4 regions of the Embleya sp. NPDC008237 genome follow, and region 1 is predicted to be linked to each of the others. Evidence: riboswitches for the same ligand, from Rfam matches in the RefSeq annotation. Region 1 holds a riboswitch; each other region holds the start of a gene.
The links. A riboswitch is a leader RNA that binds a small molecule or an ion and turns the genes downstream of it on or off. The one in region 1 is predicted to bind cobalamin.

Region 1 (4,987 bases):
ACCGCAAGGTCTCGCCCCGGCGACCCCTGGGCCGTGTCCGCCGGACACGGCCCAGGTCAGGAGAGCGGACCGGGGAGGGTCGTGCGCACCTCACGGGCCGCCGCGACCAGGTTCTCCAGCGAGGCGCGGACCTCGGGCCAGTCGCGGGTCTTGAGGCCGCAGTCGGGGTTGACCCACAGGCGCTCGGCGGGGATCGCGGCCAGCGCCTCGCGCAGCAGGCCCACCACCTCGTCCGTACCGGGGATGCGCGGGGAGTGGATGTCGTACACGCCGGGTCCGGCCTCGCGCGGGTAGCCGTGGGCGGCGAGTTCGGTGGCGACCCGCATGTGCGAGCGGGCCGCCTCCAGGCTGATCACATCGGCGTCGAGGTCGTCGATCGCCCGCACGATGTCGCCGAACTCGGCGTAGCACATGTGGGTATGGATCTGGGTGGCCGCGCGTACGCCCGAGGTGGTCAGGCGGAAGGCCTCGGTGGCCCAGGCCAGATACCGCGGGTGGTCGGTCGCGCGCAGCGGCAGGGTCTCGCGGAGCGCGGGCTCGTCCACCTGGATGACCGAACTCCCGGCGGCCTCCACATCGCGGACCTCGTCCCGCAGCGCGAGTGCGACCTGCCGGGCGGTGACGCCGAGCGGCTGGTCGTCGCGGACGAAGGACCACGCGAGCATGGTGACGGGGCCGGTGAGCATGCCCTTGACCGGTCGGTCGGTCAGCGACCGGGCGAACGAGGTCCAGCGCACGGTCATCGGCTCGGGGCGGGAGACGTCGCCGGCGAGGATCGGCGGGCGCACGTAGCGGGTGCCGTACGACTGGACCCAGCCGTGTCGGGTGGCCACGTAGCCGGTGAGCTGTTCGGCGAAGTACTGGACCATGTCGTTGCGTTCGGGTTCGCCGTGCACCAGGACGTCGATCCCGGCCTTCTCCTGGAAGGAGACGACCTCGCGGATCTCGTTTTCGATGCGTTCCTCGTAGGCCGCGTCGTCGATGCGTCCGGCGCGCAGGTCGGCGCGGGCGGTGCGCAGTTCGGCGGTCTGCGGGAAGGAGCCGATCGTGGTCGTGGGCAGCAACGGCAGGCCCAGGCGGGTGCGTTGGGCGGCGGCTCGTTCGGGGTAGGGCTGGTCGCGGCGGCCGTCCGCCTCGGTGACCGCGGCGACCCGGGCGCGCACGGCGGGGTCGTGGGTGAGGGCGGAGGCGTTGCGTGCGGCCAGGTCGGCCCGGTTGGCGGCGAGGTGGGCCGCGATGGTGTCCGTGCCCTGCCCGAGGCCGCGAGCCAGAGTGACGACCTCCGCGGTCTTTTGTCGGGCGAAGGCGAGCCAGCGGGCGATCTGCGGGTCGATGTCGTGCTCGACGTCGGCGTCCAGGGGTACGTGCAGCAGCGAGCAGGAGGCTGCGACGTCGACGCGGTCGGCCAGGCCCAGCAGAGTGCCGAGCACGGTCAGCGACTTGCCGAGGTCGTTGATCCACACGTTGCGGCCGTCGACGACGCCGGCGACCAGACGCTTGCCGGGCAGCCCGCCGACCGCTGCCAGTGCGTCCAGGTTGGCGGCCGCGGCACCGGTGAAGTCCAGGGCGAGGCCCTCGATCGGGGCCTTGGCCAGGATCGGCAACGCCTCGCCGAGACGATCGAAGTACGAGGCGACCAGCAGCCTGGGTCGGTCGGTGCGACCGCCCAGGTCGCGGTACGCACGTGCGGTGGCGTTGAGTTCGGCGAAGCTGCGGTCCTGGACCAGAGCGGGCTCGTCGAGTTGCACCCACTCGGCGCCGGCGGCCCGCAGGTCGGCGAGCACCTCGGCATACACCGGCAACAGGCGGTCCAGCAGGGTCAGCGGCCGGAAGTCGGCCGCAACGCCCGGTGCGGGCTTGGCGGACAGGAGGAAGGTGAGCGGGCCCACGAGCACCGGGCGCGCGGTCAGCCCCAGCGCGGTGGCCTCCGCGAACTCGGCGACCTGCTTGACGGAGTTCGCGGAGAACGTGGTGTCGGGGCCGAGTTCGGGGACCAGGTAGTGGTAGTTGGTGTCGAACCACTTGGTCAGCTCCAGCGGCGCCACATCCCGGGTGCCGCGCGCCATCGCGAAGTAGCCGTCCAAGGCGTCGGCTTCGACGGCGGCACGGTGTCGGGCCGGGATCGCGCCGACCATCACGCTGGTGTCCAGGACGTGGTCGTAGAGCGAGAAGTCACCGGTGGGAACCTCGTGGATCCCGGCATCGGCGAGCCGACGCCAGTTGGCGTGGCGCAGTTCGGCCGAGGCGTCGCCGAGCGCGTCGGCGGTGACCCGACCGGCCCAGTAGCCCTCGATGGCCTTCTTCAGCTCTCGGCGCGGGCCCTGTCGGGGGTAGCCGTACACGGTGGCGCGTGCTGCCGCGGCTGCGGACTTGGTGGTCACGGAACTCTCCTTCGCGAGTTGTCTCCGGGATCCCGGGACGAATCGAAGGCGCGAAGGGATGGCAAACCGCGGGGGCCACTTCGGCGCACTCGCGCACGTGTCCCACCGGGTTGTCCGCCGACCCGCCCACGAGGTCACCGAGATCACCGTGCGCTTCGGCGGCGCACGGGCAGTGGCAGGTCTTCGGACTCGTGGGCGTGCCCACCGAAAAGGCGGACTCCTACTGGCCGTCGCTTCCCGGGCCCGGCGCGGGCCCAGTGCTGTTGACGGCGGTCGTTCCCACTCACCGCTGCGGGGCAGTCCCGGATTCACACCGGGTTCCCTCTTGCGACGCGTCTGCCTGGCGGGCAGGGCGAACCGACTGCGTCCGCCAGCTTAGCCGGCCGCGGGCGGGTTCGGAACGCGAGTCCACCGAGTGGACGGCGCGCGGCGCGGTGCATCCGTGCGGCAGGCGGCCCGAAAGGGTCGCGGCCTCGCCTTCGGGGAGCCCGGTGACCCGCCACTCCGGCGATCCGGCCGCCGGCCGAACCGCGGTGCGGATCCCGGTGTGCGGGGCGACGTCGAAGTCTTCGCGGGCGGCGGCCGGGGCCGGCTCGCTTCGCAGGGCCGCGCGCGGCATGATCTCCCCCGTGTGCGCGCCGAATTCATCCGCGGGGCCCGGCCACGAGCCGCGGACACGTCGGGCGAAACCGGCACCGCACGAAGAACCGATGAGCCGGCTGACGATTCCTGGCGAGGAGAACACGGCGTGACCATGGTGACGGACATCGATGCCCGAGGTACGCAGCACTGCGAGACGACGACTCTGGGGGTGTTGCTGCGTCACCAAGGACTCGATCTGTCCGAGCCGATGCTCTTCGGCCTCGGCTCCGGCCTGTCCTTCATCTACTGGGACAGCAAGAGCATGGGCTTCCCCTTCCTCGGGGGACGGGTCAAGCCGTTCGACCTCACCAAAAACCTGGCGACCGGACTCGGGTACGAACTCCAGGTCCGGGAAACCGCCTCCCCCCGCAGGGCGTGGGAGAACGTGACAGCCGTCATCGACGCCGGTCGACCGGTCGGGTTGCAACTCGACAGCTACCATCTGGACTACTTCGGATCGAAGGTCCACTTCGGCGGCCACGTCGTCGCCATGTACGGCTACGACGACCGCTTCGCCTACCTGGTGGACACCGACCAGCAGGGCGGAGCGGTGGCCACGAGCCTGACCGGCCTCGCCCGGGCCAGGGCCGCGCGCGGCCCGATGACCGCCAAGCACCGCTCCTTCACCCTCACCGCTCCGAGGAACCCGCCCTCGCCGCAGGGGCAAATCATCCCCGCCATCACCGGCTGTGCCCAAGCGTTCCTCGACCCGCCCATCGCCAACCTCGGCCACCGCGGCATCGAGAAGGCCGGCAAGCTGGTGCGCACATGGTTCCAGCGCACCGACGCCCCGCAGCGTGACCTGCCACAGGCCGCCCTGCTGATGGAGAAGGCCGGCACCGGCGGCGCCCTGTTCCGGAACCTCTACCGCGACTTCCTCGCCGAGTGCACCGAAGTGCTCGACAGCGGCCATCTGCGCACCGGGCACACGCTGTACACCGAGGCAGCCACCCTGTGGACGGAAGTGGCAGCACTGATCGAGAAGGCCGGTGAATCGGGCGAGCCGCGACTTCTCGTGCAGGCCGGCACGATCCTCGGCGATCTTTCGCGCATCGAGCGCGAGGCCATGCAAGCGCTGAGCCGCCTGGAGGCGTGAGGCATCGAGCGCGCCCCGGCCGGTGGCCCCCACGGCGCCCACCGGCGACCTACCGATCGGGCGTCGCCGAGACCGGGCCCGGGTGCTGTGGCCGGGTCGGCTCGTGGGTGCCGCGTGCCGTCCGCGATGCGGGTGACGCGGACCGGCGGCGCCGCCGGGCGACCGTCGACGTCAAAGAGGGACTGCGTGCGCCGAGCCTCCAGCTGTCCCTGCTCAACCGGCAGGTCAGCACCCATTTGACGCTCCGAGACGTCGACTTGGACTGCCTGGACCTCGTCAACGCCCACGGCCCGCTGAGCCCGAGCGCACTGGCGCGCCGCGCCGGTCTCCATGCCGCCACGATGACCGGCGTCCTGGACCGACTCGAACGCGCCGGCTGGGTGTCCCGCGAGCCGGACCCCTCGGACCGCCGGGGCACCCGGATCCGGGCCCTGCGTGATCGCAACGCCGAGGACCTGGCCGGCTGACCGCACCCGGCCACACCGATCGGTCCGGCGCCACCCGACGGGAGCGACACCGGCCGAGCCACCGCACGGGGTCGGGGCGCAGCCCGGGCGCCGATGCGCGCCCCTGGTCCGGGGCCGTGGTCGCGACGCCGGAGTCCGCGGGAGGCGGCATCTCGCGTCGGATGGATAGCCGCCTCGCGAATGCGCCTATAGCTTCTGTTGCGCCGCGAGGCTCGGGGCGTGATCCGCCCGTGTCCCGCGGCGTTCTCGCCACGTCCCGGTAGCGCCGGACGGATCGACACGCGAGGCGTGCGCCGCGTGGAAATGCGGCGCGCGGAAAAGCGACGCGAGTGGCGCACGCACTCAGGCGATCCCTCGCCCCCCTTCGCGACGATTCGACCGGTTGGCCGGCGACGCACGGT
Region 2 (4,987 bases), on a different contig from region 1:
GGCCCGGATCACCTGCCGCCCGGACACCGGCGCGAGCGCGTGTCGGCCCGGGCCGAAGGGTGCCGACCACCACGTGCTCGACCCGTCCGCGTCGGGCCCACCGGCCCGGAATCGGAGCGGGCGGGCGTGTCACACTGGCCCGCATGCCGAAGTCCGCCGCAGAGGTGCGCGCCCAGTTGGAGACGTTCTACGACGCGGTGGCTCGCCGGGCCACGCGTACGGAGACGTTCGGCGGGTTGACCCTGTTCGTCCGGGAGGGCCAGGGATGGCCCCGTTACGCACGACCCACGCTCGGCAGCTCCGTCGAGCCCACCGCCGCGGACGTCCGCGCGGTGCGGGCGCGGCAGAGAGAGTTGAAAGTGCCCGAGTCGTTCGAATGGGTCGACGAGACCACCCCGGCGCTGCGGGCAGCGGCGATCGAAGCCGAGTTGCACGTGCACGAGCACCCGCTGATGGTGCTCGATCCCACCGAGCGACCCAGCGAACGCCCGGACCTGCCGGATCTGGTGACGGTGCGTCGGGTCCGGGCGGACGCCACCGATTTGGCGATCGTGCACAGCGTCGCGACGGTCGGGTTCGCCAACCCGGGCACCGCGTCCGGAACCGACGGCCCCACCGAGCGGGACACCACCGCCCTGGGCCAGGACCCGAATCTGCTGTCCTACCTCAACGAGCGGCTGCGCTCCGGCGAGACGGTGATGTTCGCCGCGTACAGCCCGGCCGGGCCCCTGTGCGTGGGCAGCTACCAGCACCTGTACGACACGGCGGAGATCGTCGGTGTGGCCACGCTCCCCGCGGCCCGACGCGGCGGCCTCGCGGCGGCGGTGACCTGGGAGCTGGCCGGGCATGCGCTCGACGGCGGGAACGACACGGTGTTCCTGTCGGCGGGCGACGAGGACGTGGCGCGCATGTACGGCCGGCTCGGCTTCCGATCGGTGGGCACGGCGCTGATCGCGGAGGCACCATGAGCGCGAAAGAGCCCGAGCCGGGCCCCGCGAAAGCGCTCGTGTTGCCCATCCCGCCGGGCCGCAACCCCACCGCCGCCGAGCTGGCCGCGGCACACGGGCGCAGCATCCCGGACGTGATCGGGCCCGACCTTCGAGTGTTGTTCTGCGGGATCAACCCGGGCCTGTGGTCCGGCGCCACCGGTCGGCACTTCGCCCGTCCGGGGAACCGGTTCTGGCCCGCGCTGTACGCGTCCGGGTTCACACCTCGCCTGCTCGCTCCGACCGAGCAGGACGAGCTGCTCGCGCTCGGTCTCGGCATCACCAACGTGGTGGCCCGCACCACCGCCCGCGCGGACGAGTTGACCAAGGACGAGTACATCGCGGGCGGCGCGGCGCTCACGGCCAGGGTGCACCGGTACCGACCGGCCTGGCTGGCGGTGTTGGGCATCGGCGCGTACCGGACCGGCTTCGGCCGGCCGAAGGCGGTGGTCGGCCGGCAGCACGAGACGATCGGCGACACCGGGATCTGGGTGCTGCCGAACCCGAGCGGCCTGAACGCGCACTGGACGGCGGCGGCGCTGGGCGAGGCGTTCGCCGAACTCCGGGCGGCGAGCGATCCGGACTCCTCGGGCGCGGACGGGGCCGCCGAGCGCCGAGCGGCTCCGGAAGCCCCGGCGGGTCCCGAGGGGCGGGGCGCCGCGCCGCCGGCATGAGGCGGCCGGGGCCGGTGGTCCCGCGCGACGGCACGCCGTCCGCCGATGCCCGATGCCCGGAGCCCGGGTTCCCGGGCGAGTCGGGACCGTTTCGGCTACCTGTATCCGAGTCGATACGTCAACCGACCGAGTGGCATCACCCGGTTGGTGGTTACTTCACGCCCCCTCGCGCGGTTGGGTCGGCATGAAGATCCTGCGGGCCCCGTTCGGGCCGTGGCCCACCGAGACGATCGAGACCCCCGTCTACGAGGCGTTGGTCGCGGAGTGGCGCGACTCGGGTCGGGAGGTGCCGGGAGCGGTGGACCGACCGCACGACCGCCCGGCCCGACACGCCCGCCCGCCGTACTCCGGGCCGCGGACCGGCCGTCCCTGAGCCCGCGCACCGCCCGCGCCCGCGGCGGACCGCCCGACCGCCTCCGCCGCCCGCCGGGCGCGGCGCGGAGACCCGTTCTCGGGTCGCCCCGGCCGCCGCCCTCGCGGCGGATGCGGCAGGCCCCACGACACCGCGCCGCCGGCGTGTCGCGCGACCGCTCGACGCGGTGCACGCGAGTACCGTCGTGCCGGGCATCCGGCGGGAGCCGGTCCCACACCGCCCGCAGGGCACCGCCGCACCCGGTGCCCCGGGGGCCGCACCGCCGGTGGCGGGCCCGCCGGTGGCGATCCGTGGTACGCCGAGAACCGCGACACGACACAACACCTGGGGGTGCAACGACCACCCCGCCACTACATATATGCTCTGCGACGCAGCTGGTTCGCCGTTCCCTCAGGGGAAGGGCGACGCGAGAGGGAATCCGGTGTGAAGCCGGAACTGCCCCGCAGCGGTGAGCGGGAACGAACGTCGTCATGGAGCGCCGAACGTCGAGAGACATTCGGGAAGCGACGACCACTAGGTACTCCGCGGCCCGCCGAGCACGCCGTGCCCGGCGGTGCCCCGGCATGCCCGCGAGTCCGAATACCTGCCGGCTGCCCGTGCCTTCGGGCGCGGGGTCACCTGTACGTACGAGCTCGCGAGGAGAGAGCACGTGACCGTTGTGGACAGCGTGGGCGCGACCCGGATGCGGATCGACGAAAGCCCCGAGGACCAACTGGCAACCCTGGTGCGCACCCAGGCGCGCGATCTGCCGGAGGTCGATCCGGATCGGGTCGTCCGCCGGGTCGTCGCGGGCCTGAACGAGGGCGCGGACAAGGGCGCCGCCGCGGACCTGGCGGTGCGCACCGCGGCCGAGCTGATCGCCGAGGAGCCCGCCTACTCGCGGCTCGCCGCGCGCCTGCTCGCCGGCCGGATCGCGGAAGAGGCCCTGGCGGCCGGCGTCACCTCGTTCAGCGCCGGCATCGCGCTCGGTCGCCGGGAGGGCGTCATCGGCGCGGAGACCGCGGCGTTCGTCGCGAAGCACGCCGCCGAGCTGGACGCCGCCGTGGACGCCGAAGGCGACCGCAGGTTCGAGTACTTCGGCCTGCGCACCGTGTACGACCGCTACCTGCTGCGCCACCCGGTCTCGCGCAAGGTGGTCGAGACGCCGCAGCACTTCCTGCTGCGGGTGGCGTGCGGCCTGGCCCGGGAGCCCGGCGAGGCGATCGGTTTCTACCGGCTGATGTCCTCGCTCGCCTACCTGCCCAGCTCACCGACGCTGTTCAACTCCGGCACGGTGCACACCCAGATGTCCTCGTGCTACCTGCTCGACTCGCCCAAGGACGAGCTGGAGTCGATCTACGACATGTACGGGCGGATCGCCCGGCTGTCGAAGTTCGCCGGCGGCATCGGCGTGGCATGGTCGCGGGTGCGTTCGCGCGGCTCGCTGATCCGCGGCACCAACGGGCACTCCAACGGCATCGTGCCGTGGCTCAAGACGCTCGACTCGTCGGTGGCCGCGGTCAACCAGGGCGGCCGGCGCAAGGGCGCGGCCTGCGTGTACCTGGAGACGTGGCACCCGGACATCCTGGAGTTCCTCGAACTGCGCGAGAACACCGGTGAGGACGCGCGCCGCGCGCACAACCTCAACCTGGCCAACTGGGTGCCGGACCTGTTCATGCGCCGGGTCCAGGAGGACGGCGTCTGGTCGCTGTTCGACCCGAACGAGCTGCCCGAACTGCCCGATCTGTGGGGCGCCGAGTTCGACCGGGTCTACGAAGCCGCCGAGCGGGACGGCCGGTTCGTCCGGCAGATGCCCGCGCGCGACCTGTACGCCCGGATGATGCGCACGCTCGCGCAGACCGGCAACGGCTGGATGACCTTCAAGGACGCGGCCAACCGCACCTGCAACCAGGCCGCGGAGCCGGGCAACGTGGTGCACCTGTCCAACCTGTGCACCGAGATCCTGGAGGTCACCAGCGACGGCGAGACGGCCGTGTGCAACCTCGGCTCGGTCAACCTCGGCGCGCACGTGGTCGCCGGCGAGGGCATGGACTGGGACAAGCTGCGCGCGACGGTTCGCACCGCTGTGGTCTTCCTGGACCGGGTCATCGACATCAACTACTACCCGACCGACCAGGCCGCCGCGTCCAACCCGCGCTGGCGCCCGGTGGGCCTGGGTCTGATGGGCCTGCAGGACGTGTTCTTCACGCTCGGCATGCCGTTCGACTCGGTCGAGGCACGCGAACTGTCCACGCTGATCTCCGAGGAGATCTACCTCACCGCGTTGGAGACCTCCTCGGCGCTCGCCGAGGTACATGGCCCGCACCCCGCCTACGCCCAGACGCACGCCGCGCGCGGTCGGCTCCAGCCCGACCTGTGGGAGGGCGTCCAGCCGACCCAAACCAAGCGTTGGGATGCGCTGCGCGACCGGGTCGCCGAACACGGCCTGCGCAACTCGCTGCTCGTGGCGATCGCACCGACCGCGACCATCGCCTCGATCGCGGGCGCCTACGAGTGCATCGAGCCGCAGGTGTCGAACCTGTTCAAGCGCGAGACGTTGTCCGGCGAGTTCCTCCAGATCAACGCGTACCTGGTGCGCGAGCTCAAGGCCCGCGGCCTGTGGACCCCCGAGGTCCGCGACCGGATCAAGCGCGCCGAGGGCTCGGTCCAGGGCATCGCCGAACTCCCCGAGGACGTGCGCGAGTTGTACCGCACCGCGTGGGAGCTGCCGCAGCGCGCGCTGATCGACCTGGCGGCGGCCCGCTCGCCGTACATCGACCAGTCGCAGTCGCTGAACCTGTTCATGGCCGACCCGACCATCGGCAAGCTGTCCTCGATGTACCGCTACGCGTGGTCCACCGGTCTCAAGACCACGTACTACCTGCGCTCGCGCCCCGCGACGCGGATCCAGCAGGCGACCGTGCCGGCGCAGGCCTCGGCCGCGCCGGTCGAGGAGATCTCCGACCTGGAGGTCA
Region 3 (4,987 bases), on a different contig from region 1:
CGCGGCGTCGAACCCGGCGCGAGCGGCCCCCGCCGGCCCGGGTCCGCCCGGGCCCGGTCCGCCCTGGCCCGGGACGGCCCCGGATCGGCGCGGCCGAACCCGGGCCCCGCGGGTGCCCGGGCGCCGATACCGACGACCTCCGTCGAATTCTCGCCCCCGTCGCTCACGTCACGCGCCCCTTCCATCTTTTGTGCGCCGACTTCCGCGCGTCGCCGGCGACTTCGTATGTCGCCGCGACGGCGCGTGGCCGGTGACACATGCGCATCGCCCGCAACTGTGCGCCGCCCGCAACTCGCCCGTCGCCTGCAAATGTGTGCATCGTCGTGCGGGCCCGGTGAATTCGAGTTCGACTGCTTCGAACTCGACCTCCCGGACTCGCTGAACGGCAGCGTAGAAGCAGCCCGAAGCGGACTGCGGGCAATATTCGCTTAATTCCCGGAAACCCGACCCGGACGACCGTGGGTCGCTAGAATCCGCGGCTTCGTGCGAAGGCGCGTCCACCGAGGGCTGTCCCCGGATGTGACTCGCCGGTAGCGTCGGCCGAAGTCCCGCGCGACCCGAGTCCGAGGAGATGGACATGTCCGGCACCGATGCGCAGCAAGCCCAGGACGTGCAGGCAGGGCGGGTGACCCCGCCGCGGCCGACCCCGCCGCGGCCGGTATCGCCGGCGGACCTGAGCTTCGCGCTGCCGCCCACCTTCGAGACCGTCGAGCAGGAGCGCCGGCACCGCAAGGAACGCTTGACCGCCGCGCTGCGACTGTTCGGCCGCTTCGGCTTCGAGGAGGGCGTGGCCGGGCACATCACCGCACGCGACCCGGAGCTCACCGATCACTTCTGGGTCAACCCGTTCGGGATGTCGTTCAAGCACATCACCGTGGACGACCTGATCCTGGTCAACCACGAGGGGCAGGTCGTCGAGGGTCGATTCCACGTCAACCAGGCCGCGTTCGCGATCCACTCGCAGATCCACGCGGCCCGCCCGGACGTGGTCGCGGCGGCGCACAGCCACTCCGTGCACGGGCGGGCGATCTCCGCGCTCGGCATCAGGCTCGAACCGATCACCCAGGACGTGTGCCCCTTCTACGAGGACCACGAGCTGTTCGACGACTACGCGGGTGTCGTGCTCGACGCCGAGGAGGGCCGCCGGATCGCCGAGACGCTCGGCCCGCGCAAGGCGCTGATCCTGCGCAATCACGGCCTGCTCACGGTCGGGCAGTCGGTCGACGCCGCGGCGTGGTGGTTCATCACCATGGAGCGCTCCTGCCAGGTGCAGCTGCTCGCCCAGGCGGCCGGCGAACTCAAGCCGATCTCGCCGGAGAACGCCCGGCTGACCCGCGAACAGCTGGGCAACGACACGGTGGCCTGGATCAACTACAAGCCGCTGTACGACGTGATCAGCCGCTCCGAGCCGGACCTGTTCGGGGCGGACGGTCCGATGACGCCCTGATCGGCCGGCGCCGCGCCGGACCACGTCCGCCGCGTCGCGGCGCGGGCTCGGCTCGATACGGCGCGGCGCGGCACCGCACGACTCGGCTTCGGGTCATCGAACGACGTCCTCCGGTCGATTCCGGTGACCGCCCGCCTCCCCTCCGTGTCCGGTCGGCCTCCATGTCCGCCGACCGGGCGCAATCTCTGCGATATCCGGCCGCGCCGGGAGTCAACTCGCCCGGTAGCGGAAAGTACAAGGACATGTACGAACGGAGCCTTCCGCAGCACTTCGCGCGCTCGGCACGTCCCGCCCGGTCGGGTGCCCGACTGTGGCTGCCCGCGGTCGAGAGCCCGCTCGTCCCCTCGGTGCTGTGGCGCCGAATCGGCCAGTTCCTGGTGGACGTGGTGGCCTCCGCGCTGTTGCCCGGAGCCGCGATGTTCCTGTTCGTCCTGCTGCCCACGCACCCCGACGGCTCGATCCGCAGCGGTCCGCTGACCACGACGATCACCGCCGGCGTGATCGTCGTCGCGGTCGCGATCCTGTTCTGGTACTGGGTGCTGCGTCCCGCCGAGCACGACGGGCGCACGTGGGGCATGCAGGTGTTCGGCATCCGCGTCGTGGACGTGTCCGGCGGACGTGCCGGCCGGCGCCAACTCGGGATCCGCTGGCTGCTGTTGGCCGTCGACGCGTTCGCACTCGGCGCGATCGGGCTGACCGCGGTGCTCGGCAGCGAGCGACGGCAGCGGGTCGGCGATCGGGTGGCGGGCACCCTGGTCGTCCGCGGCCGCGGCCCCGGCCTGGACTGAGCCGGCCGCACGGCACTCGTCCGCGCCGCCTGCGACCCGGGTCGCCCTCCCGCGGGCCGCCCCGGATCGTGGACCGCGCGAGTGCGCGCAAGGCCAGGACAGCTGCGGCCCGTTTCCGGAATGCGGCTATTGATCGGCCGCTCCGCCCATCTTGTGGTCTTGCGCACGGTTTGCAAAAGCCACCTTGTCGCCATGTCCATCCGACCACTAGTGTCGGCTCGCCGTGGTGTTCGGGAAGCCGGTTCGATGCCGGCGCGGCCCTCGCCACTGTGATCGGGAAGTTCTCCTCCACCCCCGCGAAAACGTTGATTCGTCGTCTCGGGGAAGCCACTGGGACCGCTTGCGCGGCCCCGGGAAGGCGGAGACGTGAACGTACGACCCGTCAGCCAGGAGACCGGCCACGGCGATCGTCCGTCCACGAGGTGTTGGAGAGGGACCCTTCCTCATGCATATCGCCGAGGGCTATCTGCCCTGGGAACACGCCGTCGCCTGGGGCGTCGCGTCGACCCCGTTCGTCGTCCACGGTGCCCGCGCGCTCACCCGCGAGGTACGCGACCGCCCCGAGAACACCCTGCTGCTGGGCGCGTCCGGCGCGTTCTCGTTCGTGCTGTCCGCACTGAAGATCCCCTCCGTCACCGGGAGTTGCTCGCATCCCACCGGTACCGGACTGGGCGCCATCCTGTTCCGACCACCGATCATGGCCGTGCTGGGCACGATCACCCTGCTCTTCCAGGCGTTGTTGCTGGCGCACGGCGGGCTGACCACACTCGGCGCGAACGCGTTCTCGATGGCGATCGTCGGCCCGTGGGCGGGTTACGGCGCCTATCGACTGGCCCGCTCACTACTCGATCGACGCGGCGGCACCATGCCGCTGGATGTCGCGGTGTTCCTGGGCGCGTTCGTCGCGGACCTGAGCACGTACTGCGTGACAAGCGTGCAACTGGCCCTCGCCTTCCCCGACCCCGACAGCGGATTCCCCGGCGCCCTGGCCAAGTTCGGCGGCATCTTCTCGCTCACCCAGATCCCGCTGGCGATCAGTGAGGGTCTGCTGACCGTCCTGGTCGTGCGCTTGCTGCGGCAGTCCAGCCGAGGCGACCTGATCCGCCTCGGTGTGGTCACCGACGCGCGGGTCGCGCGCGAGGAGGAGAAGACCAAGTGAAGCGCTCGACGAAGATCAACCTGCTGATCGTGCTGGCCGTGGTGCTGCTCGCGGCGCTGCCCGTGGTGTTCGGGATGGGCGACCACAAGGACGAGCCGTTCGCGGGCTCCGACACCCAGGCCGAGACCGCGATCACCGAGAACGACCCGGACTACGAACCGTGGTTCAGCCCGCTGTACGAACCGCCGTCCGGCGAGATCGAGTCCGGCCTGTTCGCGTTGCAGGCCGCAGTCGGCGCAGGCGTGGTCGGCTACGTGTTCGGCGTCAAGCGCACCCGTCGCCGACTCGCGCCCGAGGCCGCGGACACACCCGACGAGCCGGCGGACGCCGCCGCCGAGGCACCGGTATCGGCCCCGGGTCGCTGATCCCGTGTTGCCGATCGATGCGGCGGCGCACGCGAGTTCGTGGCGCCGCCGCCACCCGGCCGACAAGGCCGTGCTCTCCTTCGGGCTGCTCGGCTGCGCGGTCGCGCTGCCGCCGTGGCCGGGCGCGGTCCTGGTCGCCGGGACCGTCCTGGTCGTCGCGTTCGGGTTCGCCAAGGTGCCCGCCCGGCGGTTGTGGCGGGCCGCCCGCGCCCCGCTCGGCTTCGCCGCCACCGGCGCCCTGACGCTGCTCGTGAGCATCGGCGCGGACGGCGTCGGGTGGGCCGAGGACGGACCGCGCCACGCGGCCGAGTTGCTCGCCCGCTCCGGTGCCGCCGGCCTCGCGATGTTGCTGTTCGCGTTCACCACGCCGCTGTCGGACGTGTTGCCCCGGCTGACCCGGGTGGGTGTCCCGGCCGCCGTGGTGGACGTCGCGGCGGTGATGTACCGGATGTTGTTCGTGCTCTACGACACGACCGCGAGGATCAACCAGGCGCAGGCCGGCCGGCTGGGCCATCGCACCCGTCGGGCCCGGTGGCGCTCGGTGGCCGGGCTCGGCTCGGCGGTGTTCGTGCACGCGTTCGCTCGCGCCCAACGCCTGGAGGCGGGCCTGGCCGGGCGCGGCTACGACGGGCGCCTGCGGGTGCTCGTGGACGAGGTACGAATCTCGCGTGCCTTCGTCGTGGGCTCCCTGTTCGTGGTGGCGGCGGTCGTCGCCGCCACCCTTCTCCTGGTATCGGTGGTGCCGTGATTCCGTTGCGGGTACGAGAGATCGGCTACGCCTACGAGGACGGGCCGCCGGTGTTGAGCGGGTTGTCCCTGGCCGTTCCGGCCGGCCGCGCGCTGGCCCTGCTCGGGCCGAACGGCTGCGGGAAGACCACGCTGCTGCGGCTGTTGACCGGCGGCCTGGTGCCGGATTCGGGGCGGGTCGAATTGCACGGGGTGCCGATTCGGCACGACCGCAAGGGACTCACCGCGCTGCGTCGGGTCGTGCAGCTGGTCGTCCAGGATCCCGACGACCAGCTGTTCTCCGCGTCGGTGGGCCAGGACGTCTCGTTCGGGCCGCTCAATCTGGGCCTGGACCCGGCCGAGGTGCGTTCGCGGGTGGCCGAGGCGCTCGCCGCGCTCGGGATCACCGCGCTGGCCGAACGACCGGTGCACCTGCTGTCCTTCGGCCAGCGCAAGCGGGTCGCCATCGCCGGTGCGATCGCGATGCGGCCCGAGGTGCTGG
Region 4 (4,987 bases), on a different contig from region 1:
GTCGCCGTTGCCGCTCGGGGTAGGCGTGTAGGTCATGCGGGTCACGCTAGGCGGCGGGTCCGACGCGGGCATCCGTACAAGTACTCACTTCCCGCACTCGAGCGTCCGCCCACCGGAGCGGTGCCGAAGCGGCGCCGGTGCGTACCCGGGGCACCCGCTCGATGCGCGCGTCCCTACAGCACCACCACCAACGGCGTCCCCGTCCGCGGGTGCGTCCGGACCTCCGTGTCGATGCGGTACACCCGCTCGATCGTCGGCGCCGTCAGGACCTCCGCCGGTGTGCCGGTCGCCACCTGCCGGCCGTCGGCCAGCAGGCAGATCCGGTCGCAGAACATCGCCGCCAGGTTGAGGTCGTGCAGTGCCACCAGCACACTCACGCCCAGTCGGCGGACCAACCGCAACAACCCGAGCTGGTGGTGGATGTCGAGGTGGTTGGTCGGCTCGTCCATCACCAGCAGGCCCGGCTGCTGCACCAACGCCCTTGCCACCAGCGCCCGTTGCCGCTCGCCGCCGGAGAGCAGCGCGAACGTCCGCTCGGTCAGGTCGGCGAGTTCGAGCAGCTCGACCGCCGCCGTCACGATCGCCCGGTCGGCCGCGTCGTCCGGATCGAGCAGGCCCTTGTGTGCCGAGCGGCCCATCGCGACCACGTCCCGCACGGTCAGCGGAAAGTCGGTCGGCATGTCCTGGAGCACCGTGCCGATCCGCCGCGCGGTCCAGCGCGCCGAATGGGTCCACACGTCCTCGTCGTCCAGAAGCACCCGGCCCGAGGTCGGTCGGTTCACCCGGTACACGCTGCGCAGCAGGGTCGATTTGCCACTGCCGTTGGGACCGAGCAGGCCGACCACCTCGCCGGGCAGCACGGTCAGCGACACCGCGTCCACCAGAGCCCGGTCGCCGACGGCGAAGGTGACCTCGTCCAGGACCAGGCGCGCCGCGGGTCCGCTCATCGCGCGCCCGCTTCCCGGCGCGCGTCCCGGCGCAGCAGCCAGACGAAGAACGGGCCGCCCACCAGCGAGGTCACGATGCCCACCGGCAACTCCTGCGGGGCGAGCACCGTACGCGCCACCAGGTCCGCGCAGATCGCGAACACCGCGCCGAGCAGCGCGGCCACCGGCAGCGCCCGCCGATGGTCGGCGCCGACCAGCAGCCGGACCACGTGCGGCAACATCAGGCCGACGAAGCCGATCACCCCGCTGACCGCGACCACGACCCCGGTGAGCACCGCGGCGAGCAGGAACATCCCCTGCCGGAACCGCTGGACGTCCAGACCGAGCGCCGCGGCGCTCTCCTCGCCGGCCAGGAGCAGGTTGAGGTTGCGTGCCTGGAGGAGCAGTACGACCAGGCCGAGCGCGAGCGCGAGGGCCGGTACGAGCAGCAGCGTCCAGCGGGCCGCGCCGAAGCCGCCCAGCGTCCAGAACAGCACCTGGGCGGCGAGTTGCGGATCCGGTGAGGTGAGCACGAGCAGGCTGGTCAGCGAGGACAACACGGCGCTGACCGCGACCCCGGCCAGGACCAGCCGTACCGCGGTGACCCGGCCGCCGGAGCGGGCCACCGAGAACACCACGAGCAGGGTGAGCAGGCCGCCGGCGAACGCGGCCGCGTTGAGGGTGAGCGCGCCGAGCGACAGGCCGCCGACCGACGCCACGCCCCAGCGCATCACCAGGACCGCGCCGCCGGCCGCGCCGGCGGAGACGCCGAGCACGTCCGGCCCGGCCAGCGGGTTGCGCACGATCGCCTGGATCACCATGCCCACCACGGCCAGCGTCGCGCCGACGACCGCCGCGAGCAGCACCCTGGGCAGTCGGGTGTCGGCGATGATCAGGTCGTGGGCGCGGCTCCAGGACGGTTGCACCCACGCGTCGCCGCCGATCCGATGCGCGAGGATGCGCCACGTCTCCGACCACGGCACGGGCACCGATCCCACCAGCAGCCCGGCCGTCGCCGCCGCGAACAGCGCCACGAGCAGGGCACCGACCACCAGCGGGAGCCGTACCCGGCCGCCCGGCACGTCGACCGGGCGGCCCGGGCCCGGCACCGCCGGCGGGCCGCCGCGCAGGATGGCGACCCGTACCGCCGTCGGGTCCCGATCGATCGTCATGACCGGTCGGGGTGCAGCTGCTTCGCGAGTTCCTCGACCGCGTCCACGGAGCGCGGTCCGGGCTGGGCGACGGACAGCGAGACCACCGGGAAGGCGTTCGCGCGCAGTGCGGGTACGTCGGCGAGTACGGGAACGGCCCTGAGTGTGCTGATCTTGGCTTCCACCGACGGCGTCACGTAGTCGTAGATCAGCACCACGTCCGGCTTGCGTTCGGCCACCTGTTCCCAGGAGACCTTGGTCCAGCGCTCGTTCAGATCGGCGAACACGTTGGTGCCGCCGGCGCGGGTGATGATCTCGTCGAGCATCGAGTTGCCGCCCGTGGTCTGCGCGGCGTCGGCGCCCGAGTTGTACACGAACACCTTGACCGGTGTCGTGCCCGCGAGCCGCGCGGTGACCGCGTCCAGCCGTCGGCGCAGTTCGGCGACCGAGTGTTCGGCACGCTCGGGGACGCCGAAGATGCCGCCGATGGAGCGGAGTTCGTCGTAGAGCCGGTCGAAGGTGACCGGCGCCTTGGCGCAGCCCTCGGGGTTGAGGTGGGTCCTGACGTTCAGCTCGCCGAGCCGGGCGCGGGTGTGGCCGGACGACTCCGAGAAGCCGTCGGGGTAGCCCGAGTAGACGAAGTCCGGCGTGGCTTCGAGCAGTTTCTCCAGTGAGGGCTGCGCGTCGGCGAGCACCGGGATGCGCGCGTACGCCTCCTTGTACCTGTCGCCGATGGTGCGGCCCTTGAGGTACGCGGTGCCCACCATTCGGTCGGCCAGCCCCAGTTCGAGCATCAGCTCGGTGGCGTTCGAGGTCAGCGTGGCGGCGCGTTGCGGCGGCCGGTCGTAGGTCGTGGTGACGCCGCAGTTGTCGGCGTCGGTGTACGGCTTGTAGGCGACGGGCGCGGGCGCGCTCGGCTTCTTGTCCTGCACCGCACCGCCGCACGCGGTCGCGAACAGCGCGAGCGCGGCAACCGCGGCGGCCCACGTGCGGGTGCGGGGCATCGGGGTCGGTATCCGCCCAGGCATCGGCGTCCGTATCCGCCCAGGTGTCCGCCTCGGAATCGGCGTCCGTGTCCGCCCCGGTATCGGCGTCCGTGTCCACATTCGTGTCGGCATCGTCGAAGCTCTCCCTTGCGAGTCCTCGTCGGGGAACTCGGGAGGGAGCGCGGCGGCGGACACCGTGCGGCGCCGTCGTCCGACGGACCCGCCCGCGAGGTCCCGGAAGTCCGCGTGCGCGAGGCGAACGCGGGCGACGGCAGGTCTTCGGACTCGTGGGCGGGTTCCGATCGCCACGGGTGTGGCCGGATTTCCTACCGGTCGCCGCTTCCCGGATCCCGTATCACCGGGCCCAGTGCGTGATGGCGACTTTCGTTCCCACTTACCGCTGCGGGGCAGTTCCGGATTCGCACCGGATTCCCTCTTGCGACACCCGGAATCGGTCGAAGCCGGGTGAACCGTTCGCAAGGGCAGCCTAACCATGGTCGATTCGGCGGCCGACCGAGGGGGCCGCGCGGGTCGCCGCAAGCAGGGGCACCGGGGCTTGGATCGGCCCGATCCGGATCGGCGGGCGAGGCGGTTCGGGGCGGGCCGATCCGCGCGAGGTCGGCCCGGGCGAGGTCGCCCCGACCGAGTGGCCCGGAGCCCGTGGCGCCGCCCGTCGCTTCGGCCGCTACTCGGCGACCAGGATCTCCAGCCCCACGTCGCGCAGCGCGTCGAGCGTGTCCGGGTCGGCCGGTCCGCTGGTGATCAGCAGGTCGATGTCCGCCAGCGGGCATACCTCGGCGAGTTCGACCCGACCCAGCTTCGACCCGTCGGCGACCACGACCCGACGCCCGGCCGCCCGCAACATCGCCCGCTTGGCCTCGGCCTCGGGCAGGTTCACGTTGGTGATGCCGCCCGTGGGGTGCACGCCGTTGCAGCCGAGGAAGACCGTGTCGGCGTGGATGCGCTCCAGGATGTGGTCGCCGAGCGGATTGATCAGGGAATGCTGCAACGGCCGCAGGGTGCCGCCGGTGACCACGACCGAGAACCGGGGGATGGCCCGCTCCAGCTCCAGGGCGATGGTCAGCCCGTTGGTGAACACCACGAGGTCGCGCAGGTCGTCGCGGTCCACCAGGGCCCGGGCCACGAACGTGGTGGTCGTACCCACGTCCAGGACCACGCTCTCGGACGGCGACACCAGCGCCGCGGCAGCCTGCCCGATCAGCGTCTTCGCGGGTGATGCCGAGGTCAGCGCCTCCTCGAAGGACGGCTCGACCCGGGGATCGCGACCGGTGAACATGGCGCCGCCGCGGACTCGGCGCAGCCGGCCCTGGCGCTCCAGCACCTCCAGGTCGGCCCGGACCGTCACGCGCGAGATGCCGAACGCCTCGGCCAGGTCGGTGACCTTGGCGAAGCCTCGATCCGCGATCGTCGCGGCCATCCGGGCGCGGCGGCCCTCGGCGGGCAGACCGTCGGTGTCGTCGTCAGGCATGGCCGCCATCTTGCGGACACCTTCCGAAACTTGTCAAACCGCAGGTGGTCCCGGGCGGATGGCGTCCGGGACGGCAGAAATGGCAAGCGTCCTGGGCGCTACGACTTTCTGATTGACAAGTTTTGGAAAGCTTCGCAAGATTGAATACATGAAGAAGACGCAGGCCGTCATGGCCGACGGTCGCGAGATCGTCTACTACGACACGCGGGACGACGCGGTCCGCACCGCCGTCGATCCGCGTGATCTCGCCCCCGTGGTCAGTGGCTCCGAGATGCGCTACGACCGACTGCTCGACGAGTGGGTCGTGGTCGCTTCGCACCGGCAGACCAGGACCCACCTGCCCGCCGCCGACGCGTGCCCGCTGTGCCCGTCCACGCCCGAGCGGGCCACCGAGGTCGCCGAGGCCGACTACGAGGTCGTCGTCTTCGAGAACCG

Region 2: linked by a shared signal. The riboswitch ahead of ACFZBU_RS05600 (ribonucleoside-diphosphate reductase subunit alpha) and the one ahead of metE (5-methyltetrahydropteroyltriglutamate--homocysteine S-methyltransferase) in region 1 are both predicted to bind cobalamin.
Region 3: linked by a shared signal. The riboswitch ahead of ACFZBU_RS09690 (energy-coupling factor ABC transporter permease) and the one ahead of metE (5-methyltetrahydropteroyltriglutamate--homocysteine S-methyltransferase) in region 1 are both predicted to bind cobalamin.
Region 4: linked by a shared signal. The riboswitch ahead of ACFZBU_RS09860 (ABC transporter substrate-binding protein) and the one ahead of metE (5-methyltetrahydropteroyltriglutamate--homocysteine S-methyltransferase) in region 1 are both predicted to bind cobalamin.

What each region holds. Positions count from the first base shown of each region.
Region 1 covers NZ_JBIBGL010000040.1:4,291-9,277, reverse strand. The annotation lists gene metE (5-methyltetrahydropteroyltriglutamate--homocysteine S-methyltransferase) at 57-2,381, opposite strand; cobalamin riboswitch at 2,556-2,722, opposite strand; gene ACFZBU_RS47415 (BtrH N-terminal domain-containing protein) at 3,136-4,119, shown strand; gene ACFZBU_RS47410 (MarR family transcriptional regulator) at 4,227-4,586, shown strand.
Region 2 covers NZ_JBIBGL010000002.1:553,138-558,124, reverse strand. The annotation lists gene ACFZBU_RS05615 (GNAT family N-acetyltransferase) at 144-968, shown strand; gene mug (G/U mismatch-specific DNA glycosylase) at 965-1,660, shown strand; gene ACFZBU_RS05605 (hypothetical protein) at 1,845-2,033, shown strand; cobalamin riboswitch at 2,392-2,639, shown strand; gene ACFZBU_RS05600 (ribonucleoside-diphosphate reductase subunit alpha) at 2,716-4,987, shown strand, end outside.
Region 3 covers NZ_JBIBGL010000003.1:632,860-637,846, forward strand. The annotation lists gene ACFZBU_RS09680 (class II aldolase/adducin family protein) at 578-1,447, shown strand; gene ACFZBU_RS09685 (RDD family protein) at 1,690-2,235, shown strand; cobalamin riboswitch at 2,443-2,653, shown strand; gene ACFZBU_RS09690 (energy-coupling factor ABC transporter permease) at 2,681-3,394, shown strand; gene ACFZBU_RS09695 (energy-coupling factor ABC transporter substrate-binding protein) at 3,391-3,759, shown strand; gene cbiQ (cobalt ECF transporter T component CbiQ) at 3,764-4,507, shown strand; gene ACFZBU_RS09705 (energy-coupling factor ABC transporter ATP-binding protein) at 4,504-4,987, shown strand, end outside.
Region 4 covers NZ_JBIBGL010000003.1:674,465-679,451, reverse strand. The annotation lists gene ACFZBU_RS09875 (hypothetical protein) at 1-36, opposite strand, end outside; gene ACFZBU_RS09870 (ABC transporter ATP-binding protein) at 174-947, opposite strand; gene ACFZBU_RS09865 (FecCD family ABC transporter permease) at 944-2,098, opposite strand; gene ACFZBU_RS09860 (ABC transporter substrate-binding protein) at 2,095-3,081, opposite strand; cobalamin riboswitch at 3,316-3,553, opposite strand; gene ACFZBU_RS09855 (DeoR/GlpR family DNA-binding transcription regulator) at 3,749-4,552, opposite strand; gene galT (galactose-1-phosphate uridylyltransferase) at 4,701-4,987, shown strand, end outside.